Regions from separate parts of the Kitasatospora sp. NPDC094016 genome, predicted to be linked through region 1. Evidence: riboswitches for the same ligand, from Rfam matches in the RefSeq annotation. Region 1 holds a riboswitch; each other region holds the start of a gene.

What was found. Region 1 has a riboswitch for cobalamin ahead of ABT015_RS16215 (ribonucleoside-diphosphate reductase subunit alpha). Riboswitches for the same ligand answer to the same signal wherever they lie in the genome.
Region 2: it holds a riboswitch for cobalamin, as region 1 does, so the genes downstream of both, ABT015_RS02175 (CoA-acylating methylmalonate-semialdehyde dehydrogenase) here and ABT015_RS16215 (ribonucleoside-diphosphate reductase subunit alpha) in region 1, are expected to answer to the same signal.
Region 3: it holds a riboswitch for cobalamin, as region 1 does, so the genes downstream of both, ABT015_RS14400 (ABC transporter substrate-binding protein) here and ABT015_RS16215 (ribonucleoside-diphosphate reductase subunit alpha) in region 1, are expected to answer to the same signal.

Annotation. Positions count from the first base shown of each region.
Region 1 is NZ_JBEOUK010000014.1:149,175-152,442, forward strand. Features, by position in the region: gene ABT015_RS16210 (hypothetical protein) at 1-621, opposite strand, end outside; cobalamin riboswitch at 1,060-1,184, shown strand; gene ABT015_RS16215 (ribonucleoside-diphosphate reductase subunit alpha) at 1,377-3,268, shown strand, end outside.
Region 2 is NZ_JBEOUK010000002.1:70,927-74,194, forward strand. Features, by position in the region: gene ABT015_RS02165 (M48 family metalloprotease) at 1-213, opposite strand, end outside; gene ABT015_RS02170 (BlaI/MecI/CopY family transcriptional regulator) at 204-656, opposite strand; cobalamin riboswitch at 925-1,097, shown strand; gene ABT015_RS02175 (CoA-acylating methylmalonate-semialdehyde dehydrogenase) at 1,315-2,814, shown strand; gene ABT015_RS02180 (acyl-CoA dehydrogenase family protein) at 2,822-3,268, shown strand, end outside.
Region 3 is NZ_JBEOUK010000012.1:105,654-108,921, forward strand. Features, by position in the region: gene tkt (transketolase) at 1-1,235, opposite strand, end outside; cobalamin riboswitch at 1,673-1,877, shown strand; gene ABT015_RS14400 (ABC transporter substrate-binding protein) at 2,000-2,944, shown strand; gene ABT015_RS14405 (FecCD family ABC transporter permease) at 2,941-3,268, shown strand, end outside.

The DNA.
Region 1 (3,268 bases):
CGAGTTCCCGTCCCAGCAGGGCGAGTCCAGCGAGACGAAGGTCCGGTTCCAGGTGGCGCCGTTGACCGTCACCTGGAGCGCGGAGAACAGTGCCCCCGCGTCCTGCGGCGCCGGGTCGGTGGCAGCCTCCCAGATCGGCTTAGACGGGTCGTCCGGCGCGCCGCCCGGGGTGCCGGACGGGTTCCCACCCGGGGTTGCGGCGGCACCCGGCGCGGCACTCTGGGCGGCACCCGATGCGGCGGAGGACGGCCGGTCGGAGGCCGAGGCGACCGGCCCGGCGACCGGCTTGTCGCCGCCGTCCTTCGTCAGCAGCACCGCCCCGCCCGCGATCAGGCCGCCGACCAGGACGACCCCGACCGCCACGCCGAGGGCCCGCAGCCGGCGGCGGCGCTTGCCGTCCGCCGCGTTGCGGTCCGCCAGTGCCTCCCAGTTCGGCTCGGCGCGCTGCGGCGCCTGGGGCTGCGGGTACGGCTGGGGCTGCGGGTACGGCTGCGTCTGGGGGTGCGGCTGGGGATGTGCCTGGGGATACGGCTGGGGGTTCGGCTGCCACTGCGGCGGCACCTGCTGCCCCGGCGGTCCCGGCTGCGCCACCGGCTGGGCCACCGGCTGCGCGGGCGACACCGGGGGCCCGTACGAGGCCGGCGGCGGCCCGAAGCCCCCGCTCGGCGGCAACACCGGACCGGGCACCACCGGCGGCGGCTGACCGTGCCCGCCCCCCGGCCCGGTGGGAGGCGTTCCCTGCGGACCCTGCCCGGGTGCGCCTGTTCCGTCGCTCACGCGCCCCCTCGCTTCGCTCGATGATCGCTTCGCGAAACGCGCCCCTCGGCGCTTCGCTCGCTCATGCGCCCAGATCGTAGGGCATGCCCCCGGCGACCGGTCCGCCCGGTGACCGTTCCGTATCGAAACCAGGGCGCCGGGGCCCGGAATCAGGGCCCCGGAAGCCCGGACCCGAGGCGCCCCAAGGCCACGAGCCGCCCCCTCCCGGCACCCCCGGTTATCGCTCCGACACACCGTGCCGCACTACATGTGGGGTCGCATCAGAGAGACACCACTAGATGTATGCTCAATCTTGCTGTCGACGCAGGGGAACCCGGTGCGAATCCGGGACTGCCCCGCAGCGGTGAGCGGGCGGCTCCAGCAGTCGCCCCGCGAGTCCGAGTACCTGCCGACGGTGTGCGCACCGGCCCTCCCGCAGAGGCCGCGCCAGCACGAGAACCACCTTCCGGGCCTCGCGGGCGGGCCGGGGACGCCACTGTCGCGCGACGCTTCCTGCGTACGTGCCGTGCTCCCCTGCCCCGAACGGCCCGGTACCCCCCGAGCACCACCGCCGATCGCCGCCAGGAGAGAGCGCCTTGACCACCGCTGCCTCAGCCACCCTGCCCGCCCAGGGCACCGGCCCCGCCCCCACCGACCCGACGGTCTCCGACCCCGGTGGCGCGCTCCTTCGGCTGCTCACCGACCGCAGCGTCGATCTCCCCCAGGTGGACCCCGGCCATGTCGCCGCCGCCGCGCTGCGCGGCCGCCACGCCGGCTCGGACTTCGCCGAGCTGCGCGGGCTGGCCGTGGACGCCGCCGCGTCGATGATCGCCGAGGACCCCCAGTACTCGAAGCTGGCCGCCCGGCTGCTCGCCCTGGAGATCGTCGACGAGGCGAACAGCCAGGGCTCGCGCTCCTTCGCCGCCTCGATCGCCGTCGGCCACGACGAGGGCCTGATCGGCGACACCACCGCCGCCTTCGTCGCCAAGCACGCCGCCGCCCTGGACGCGCTGATCGACGCGCACGGCGACGACCGCTTCGAGTACTTCGGCCTGCGCACCGTGCAGTCCCGCTACCTGCTGCGCCACCCGATCACCCGCAAGGTCATCGAGACCCCGCAGCACTTCCTGCTCCGCGTCGCCTGCGGCCTGGCGGTCGGCGACAGCGAGCAGTCCGTGCGCGAGGTCGCCGAGCTGTACGGCCTGATGAGCCGGCTGGAGTACCTGACCTCCTCGCCGACCCTGTTCAACTCCGGCACCCGGCACCCGCAGATGTCGAGCTGCTACCTGCTCGACTCCCCGCTGGACAACCTGGACTCGATCTACAACCGCTACGCGCAGATCGCCCGGCTGTCCAAGCACGCCGGCGGCATCGGCCTGTCCTACTCGCGCATCCGCTCGCGCGGCAGCCTGATCCGCGGCACCAACGGCAAGTCCAACGGCATCGTCCCGTTCCTGCGCACCCTCGACTCCTCGGTCGCCGCCGTCAACCAGGGCGGCCGCCGCAAGGGCGCGGCCTGCGTCTACCTGGAGACCTGGCACGCCGACATCGAGGAGTTCCTGGAGCTCCGCGACAACACCGGCGAAGAGGCGCGGCGCACCCACAACCTCAACCTGGCGCACTGGATCCCGGACGAGTTCATGCGCCGGGTCAACGCCAACGAGGACTGGTCGCTGTTCTCCCCCGCCGACGTTCCCGAGCTCGTCGACCTGTGGGGCTCCGACTTCGACGAGGCCTACCGCAAGGCCGAGCTGGCCGGCAAGGCCGTGCGCACCATCCCCGCGCAGACCCTGTACGCCCGGATGATGCGCACCCTCGCGCAGACCGGCAACGGCTGGATGACCTTCAAGGACGCCTCCAACCGCGCCGCCAACCAGACCGCGCTGCCCGGCCGCACGGTGCACTCCTCGAACCTGTGCACCGAGATCCTGGAGGTCACGGACGACTCCGAGACCGCCGTCTGCAACCTCGGCTCGGTCAACCTCGGCGCCCACGTCGCCCCCGGGGCCTCCGTCGACGACCTGCTCGGCGCCATGGACTGGGAGCGCCTCGACGCCACCGTCCGCACCGCCGTGACGTTCCTCGACCGCGTGGTGGACATCAACTTCTACCCGACCACCGAGGCCGGCACCTCCAACTCCCGCTGGCGCCCGGTCGGCCTCGGCGTGATGGGCCTCCAGGACGTCTTCTTCAAGCTGCGGATCGACTTCGACTCCGCCGAGGCCGCGCGGCTGTCCACCCTCATCGCCGAGCGCATCATGCTCACCGCGTACGAGCGCTCCGCCGACCTGGCCGAGCAGCTGGGCCGCCACGAGGCCTACGGCGAGACCCGCGCCGCCCGCGGCGAGCTGCACATCGACCACTTCCCGACGGCCGCCCCGCAGTGGGCCGACCGCTGGACCGCGCTGCGCGCCCGCATCGCCGAGACCGGCCTGCGCAACTCGCTGCTGCTGGCCATCGCGCCGACCGCGACCATCGCGTCCATCGCCGGCGTCTACGAGTGCATCGAGCC
Region 2 (3,268 bases), on a different contig from region 1:
GGACAGCGGCAGGTGTTCCAGGCCTGCCAGGAACGGGACGTGGAACAGCCCGACGAGTGCCGCGACGGTGCCGCCCGCCAGCAGGGCGGCCGCGCCCGTGAGCGCGAGCGAGGCCTCGCGCGGGGGGAGCAGCAGAGCCAGGCGGCGGGCGGCGGGCGCCGCGGCCCAGGGGAGCAGCAGGGCCAGGGCGACGACCACCAGGATCAGGCCCATGCGTCGTCCTCGGGCTCGGGCCTGCCGGAGTCCGTCGCGGTCGCGGCCTCGGCAGCGGCATCGGTCTGGGCCTCGGCCTCGGCATCGAGGAGCAGACGGCGCAGGACGTCCTCGTCGTCCTCGGACAGGGAGGAGACGAACCGCTTCAGCACGAGGTCCCGCTGAGGCTCCTTCTCCAACTCCCGGCGCATACGCCCGGCCGCCAGCCCGGCGGCGTCCTCCACCGGGGCGTAGGCGAAGGACCGCGCGGGGCGGCTGCGGACCAGGGTCCCCTTCTCGTGCAGGCGGGTGAGGATCGTCGCCACGGTGGTGCGGGCCAGCCCGTGGTCCAGCGCCGCCTTGACCTGCTGGGCGGTCAGCGGCTCGCCGGCCGCCCACAACACCGCCAGCACGTCCGCGACCAGCTCCCCGTGCGGACGCCTGGCGTCCCGACCGTCCCTCACATCGTTCTCCCTGTCCCGACACTCCCGGCAGACACACCCCCGGCGCCGACAGCGGTCGGCAGTCGAGGCCCACCCGCGCTGGTATGGCGAGGATGGGCTCGGCCTGTGTTGCTTAGGTGTGCCTCAGCTAACTTTACGGGCTCGTGGCCCCGCGCTGCCGGGCGCCCGATCGCGGACCCCGTCCGGTCGCGTGTCGCTCGGCGCGGTGGAAAGCCGGTGGCGCAACGCGCGTGCGGGCCTCTGGACTTACTAGGACGTCCAACTATATGGTCGATGGCAGGTCCGCGGTGTCAGGGAAGCCGGTGTGAGTCCGGCACGGTCCCGCCACTGTGACCGGGGAGTTCGTCCTCGCAGACGAAGGCTACTGGCAGCCAGCCGGGAAGGCCTGGGGGCGTGCGGTGATCCGGGAGTCAGGATACCGGCCGCGGGTGTTCCGTGTTTTCCACGAGGATGGAGACGACACGCATGACCCCGGGCTGCTCCCGCTCCACTGCCGCTCCTGGTTGTCCCGTGCCCACGGCCGCCGGGGCGTCCACGCCCTGACGTTCCGTTCCGCCGCCGCACGCCCGTGCCGCGGGGCGCACCACCGTGTGCCCGCGGACCCGCGGCGGCCTCCGATCCTCCTCCTCTCCCCACCCCTGTCGAGAGAAGGAACCCGATGGTCCGAGAACTGACCCACTTCGTCGCCGGCAAGCCCACCGCCGGCACCTCCGGTCGCTTCGGCGACGTGTACGACCCCAACACCGGCCGGGTGCAGGCCCGGGTGCCGCTGGCGAGCCGGGCCGAGGTCGAGGCGGTGATCGCCGACGCCGCGCAGGCCCAGCCCGCGTGGGCGGCCTGGAACCCGCAGCGGCGGGCCCGCGTCCTGCTGCGCTTCCTCCAGCTCGTCGAGCAGGAGAAGGAGGAACTGGCCCGGCTGCTGTCCGCCGAGCACGGCAAGACCGTGGCCGACGCCCACGGGGACATCCAGCGCGGCCTGGAGGTCGTCGAGTTCGCCGCCGGCATCCCGCACCTGCTGAAGGGCGAGTTCAGCGACAACGCGGGCACCGGCATCGACGTGTACTCGATGCGCCAGCCGCTCGGCGTGGTCGCGGGCGTCACGCCGTTCAACTTCCCGGCGATGATCCCGCTCTGGAAGGCCGCACCCGCCCTCGCCTGCGGCAACGCCTTCGTCCTCAAGCCCTCGGAGCGCGACCCCTCGGTGCCGCTGCGCCTGGCCGAGCTGTTCCTGGAGGCCGGGCTGCCGCCGGGCGTGCTGAACGTGGTCAACGGCGGCAAGGAGGCCGTGGACACCCTGCTGGAGGACCCGCGGGTGCAGGCGGTCGGGTTCGTCGGCTCCACGCCGATCGCCCAGTACGTCTACGCCACCGCCGCCGCGCACGGGAAGCGGGCGCAGTGCTTCGGCGGCGCCAAGAACCACCTGATCGTGATGCCGGACGCCGACCTCGACCAGGCCGCGGACGCCCTGATCGGCGCCGGCTACGGCTCGGCCGGCGAGCGCTGCATGGCGATCTCGGTGGCCGTCCCGGTGGGGGAGGAGACCGCCGACGCCCTGGTGGCCAAACTGGTCGAGCGGATCGCCGCGCTGAAGGTCGGACGCTCGGACGACCCGGCGGCGGACTTCGGCCCGCTGGTCGGCGCCGACGCGCTGGAGCGGGTCCGCGGCTACCTGGACCTCGGGGTCGAGGAGGGCGCCGAACTCGTGGTCGACGGGCGGGACTTCCGGCTGGAGGGGCACGAGGGCGGCTACTTCCTCGGCGCCTCGCTGTTCGACCGGGTGACTCCCGACATGCGGATCTACCGGGAGGAGATCTTCGGCCCCGTCCTGACCGTGCTCCGCGCCGCCGACTACGAGGAGGCGCTGCGCCTGCCCAGCGAGCACGAGTTCGGCAACGGCGTGGCCATCTACACCCGGGACGGCGACACGGCACGGGACTTCGCGCGCCGGGTGAACACCGGCATGGTCGGCGTCAACGTGCCGATCCCCGTGCCGGTCGCGTACCACACCTTCGGCGGCTGGAAGCGCTCCGGGTTCGGCGACCTCAACCAGCACGGGCCGGACTCGATCCGCTTCTACACCCGCACCCGCACCGTCACCTCGCGCTGGCCCTCCGGGGTCAAGGAGGGCGCGAGCTTCACCATCCCGACGATGGGCTGAGGGCGTCGTGCACGACCTCACAGAGGACCAGCTCGCCATCGCGGCGACCACCCGGGCCTTCGCCCGCGAACACCTGGCGCCAAACGCGGTCGCGTGGGACCAGGCCAAGCACTTCCCGGTGGACGTGCTGCGCAAGGCGGCGGACGTCGGCCTGGCCGGCGTCTACGTCCGCGAGGAGTCCGGCGGCTCCGGACTCACCCGCGCCGACGGCGTGCTCGTGTTCGAGGCGCTGGCCACCGGCTGCCCGTCCATCGCCGCCTACCTGTCCATCCACAACATGGTCGCCTGGATGATCGACCGCTACGGCGACGACGCCCAGCGCACCCGGTGGCTGCCGGGTCTCAGCGCCATGGCGACCCCCGCCAGCTACTGCCTCACCGAGCCCGGCGCGGGCTCGGACGCGGCGGCACTGACCACCCGGGCCCGCCAGGACGGGGACCACTGGGTCCTCGAC
Region 3 (3,268 bases), on a different contig from region 1:
GAGCCGCCCCACAGCTCGGGCAGGACCGGGGCCAGCGCGGTGAGGACCTCGCCCGAGGCGGCGCGGGTGGCCATGCCCTTGGCGTCGGGGGGAAAGGTCGGCAGGACGTCCGCCCAGCCGTCGGGCAGCCGCTGCTCCCGCAGTCGGTCCAGCAGGACGGCGCGCTCGGGGTTCGCCGTGCGCCAGGCCGCTAACCTCTCGTCCCACTCGGCGTGCACCTGCCGACCGCGGTCGGCGGCCTCGCGTGTGCGGCCCAGGACGTCCTCCTCGACGACGAAGTGCTCTTCGGGGTCGAAGCCCAGCAGCCGTTTGGTGGCGGCGACCTCGTCCTCGCCCAGCGCGGATCCGTGGGCCTTGCCGCTGTCCTGCTTGGTCGGGGCGGGCCAGCCGATCACGGTGCGCAGCATGATCAGCGAAGGGCGGCCGGTCTCCTGCCGGGCGGCGCGGGTGGCCGCCAGGAGCGCGTCGACGTCCTCGACGTAGCGGCCGGTGCGCGTCCAGTCCACGGTCTGCACGTGCCAGCCGTAGGCGGCGTAGCGGGCCGGGACGTCCTCGCTGAAGGAGATGTCGGTGTCGTCCTCGATGGAGATGTGGTTGGAGTCGTAGAAGACGATGAGGTCGCCGAGTTCCTGGTGCCCTGCCAGGGAGGCGGCCTCGCCGGTGACGCCCTCCATCAGGTCTCCGTCGGAGGCGATCACGTAGACGTGATGGTCGAAGGGGCTGGTGCCCGCTTCGGCGTCCGGGTCGAGGAGACCGCGTTCGCGGCGGGCGGCCATCGCCATGCCCACCGCGCTGGCCAGGCCTTGGCCCAGCGGGCCGGTGGTCATCTCCACGCCGGGGGTGTGCCGGTGTTCGGGGTGCCCGGGGGTGGCGGAGTCCCAGGTCCGGTAGGCCTGCAGGTCCGAGAGTTCCAGGCCGTAGCCGGCCAGGTAGAGCTGGATGTAGAGGGTCAGGCTGGAGTGGCCGCAGGAGAGCACGAAGCGGTCCCGTCCCAGCCACCGGTCGTCGCCGGGGTCGTGGCGCATGACGTTCTGGAACAGCAGGTACGCCAGTGGGGCCAGGCTCATCGCGGTGCCCGGATGGCCGTTGCCGACCTTCTGCACCGCGTCGGCGGCCAGCAGCCGCACGGTGTCCACCGCCCGCGCGTCGACCTCGTCCCACCCTGCCCGCCCTGCCACCGGATCCGCGAGGGATTCGTCGCGCCGCGCGGTAGCGTCGTTCTGGTCGTTCGCCATGCCGTTGCTCCTTCGTCTCGGCTTGTCGTCCATCGTTCCTGCGGCACTGGGCGGGCACGACCGCCGGGCCGTCGCCCGCGTGGTTGCTGGTGATGTACGAACTATGCCCAGGGGTGGCGCGCTGTCCGGCACGACACACCCTTTCGGTGAGCCGCTCCGCCTCGTCGCTTGCCCCCGAAGTGGGGAAACACACCCCTGACCACCCGTCGCAGGTCCGCGGGAGGGCGTGCGCGGGCCCCCCTTCGACGGCACGGTGCCTCCGCCGCCGAGCAGGGTCGGTGACGGCGTGCTCGATCCGCTCGACGCCGACGACCGTCCACGTCTCCGCCCGCACCTGAGACCCCCGGCCGGGCCCCGTGGCCGATCCCTCCCGCAACCCCGGGAACGGTCCAGACGATCAGCCCTCGGGCTGGCCAGCACCGACCTGACCACGCCTGATACCTTTCCATCGCCGTGGTGTACGGGAAACCGGTCTGAGTCCGGTGCGGCCCTCGCCACTGTTGCCGCGGAGTTCCGCGGCCCTCGCTGACCGGCTTTTCCAGCGGTCAGGGCCACTGGGCGGGCTGGAAGAGCCGTCCGGGAAGGTCGGCCGCGGCGTGTCGATGCGGAAGCCAGGAGACCGGCCACGGCGCTACATGTTCCACGAGGGTTTTGGAGAACACGTGCCCAGCGGTCTGCCGCATCCGTTCCGTTCCATATGTTCCGTACGTCCCACAGGTCCGATACGTGTCGGCCGGGCGGTCGCGGCCGTCCTGTTCGTCGGCATGCTCGGAGCCTGCACGGGCGCCCCCGCGCCCGCCACGTCCGGCGGGACGACCGGAACTGCCGCGCCGGTCAGCGTCGACAACTGCGGGACCACCGTCACGGTCGGCGCGCCGCCCGACCGGCTGGTGACGCTCAACCAGGGCGCCACCGAAGTGGCCCTGGCCCTCGGCCTGCAGTCCCGCATGGCCGGTACCGCCTACCTCGACGACTCCGTCCCGGAGAAGTGGAAGGCGGCCTACGACTCCGTCCCGGTGCTCTCCAAGGACTACCCGACGAAGGAGAAGCTCCTCGCGGCCCGTCCCGACTTCCTGTACGCCTCCTACTCCAGCGCGTTCACCGACAAGGTCGCGGGCACCCGGGAGGAACTGCGCGGCCAGGGCATCCCGTCGTACCTGTCCCCGTTCGGCTGCTCGGACAAGAGCCAGGTGGCGCCGACGACCTGGCAGGCGGTGTGGGGCGAACTGAACGACGTCGCCAAGGTCTTCGGTGTCACGGAGCGGGCCACCGCGATCCGGCAGCAGCAGGAGCAGCAGCTGGCCCAGTTGACGGCGACGGCCGCGGGCAAGGACCTGAAGGTCCTGTGGTTCGACTCGGACACCAAGGCGCCGTTCGTCGGCGCCGGCCACGGCGGACCTCAACTCGTGCTCGACGCCGTCGGCGCCCGCAACGTCTTCGCGGACCTGCCCGGTGGCTGGCAGAACGTGAGCTGGGAGAAGGTCGTCGCGGCGGACCCGGACGCCATCGTGCTCGCGGACGCCGGCTGGGACACGGCCCAGTCCAAGATCGACTACTTGGAGAACGACCCGGTGCTGAGCAAGCTCACCGCCGTGCAGCGCAAGGCCTTCGTGGTGGTGCCGTTCTCGGAGTCGACTCCCGGTGTGCTGCTCGCCGACGGCGCCGCCAAGGTGTCCGCGGGACTGGGCCAACTGCACCCGGGTTCATGACCACCGCGCCCCACCCCGTCGCGCGGCGCTCCGGTCAGGGCCGCGCGACGGCGGCCCTGGCCGTCGGTGCGGCCCTGCTCCTGGCCACCGTGCTCCTCGGCCTGGCCGTGGGCTCGCAACACGAACCGGTCCGGACGGTGATCGACGTCGTCCTGCGCCGTCTCGGGCTGGGCGACCCGAACGTCACGCTGCTGGACGACCAGATCGTCTGGCAGCTGCGGCTGCCCCGGGTCCTGGGAGCGGCCGCCACCGGCGCGGGCCTCGCGGTCTGCGGCGCGGTGCTGCAGACGCTGACCGGCAACGACCTGGCCGATCCCTTCCTGC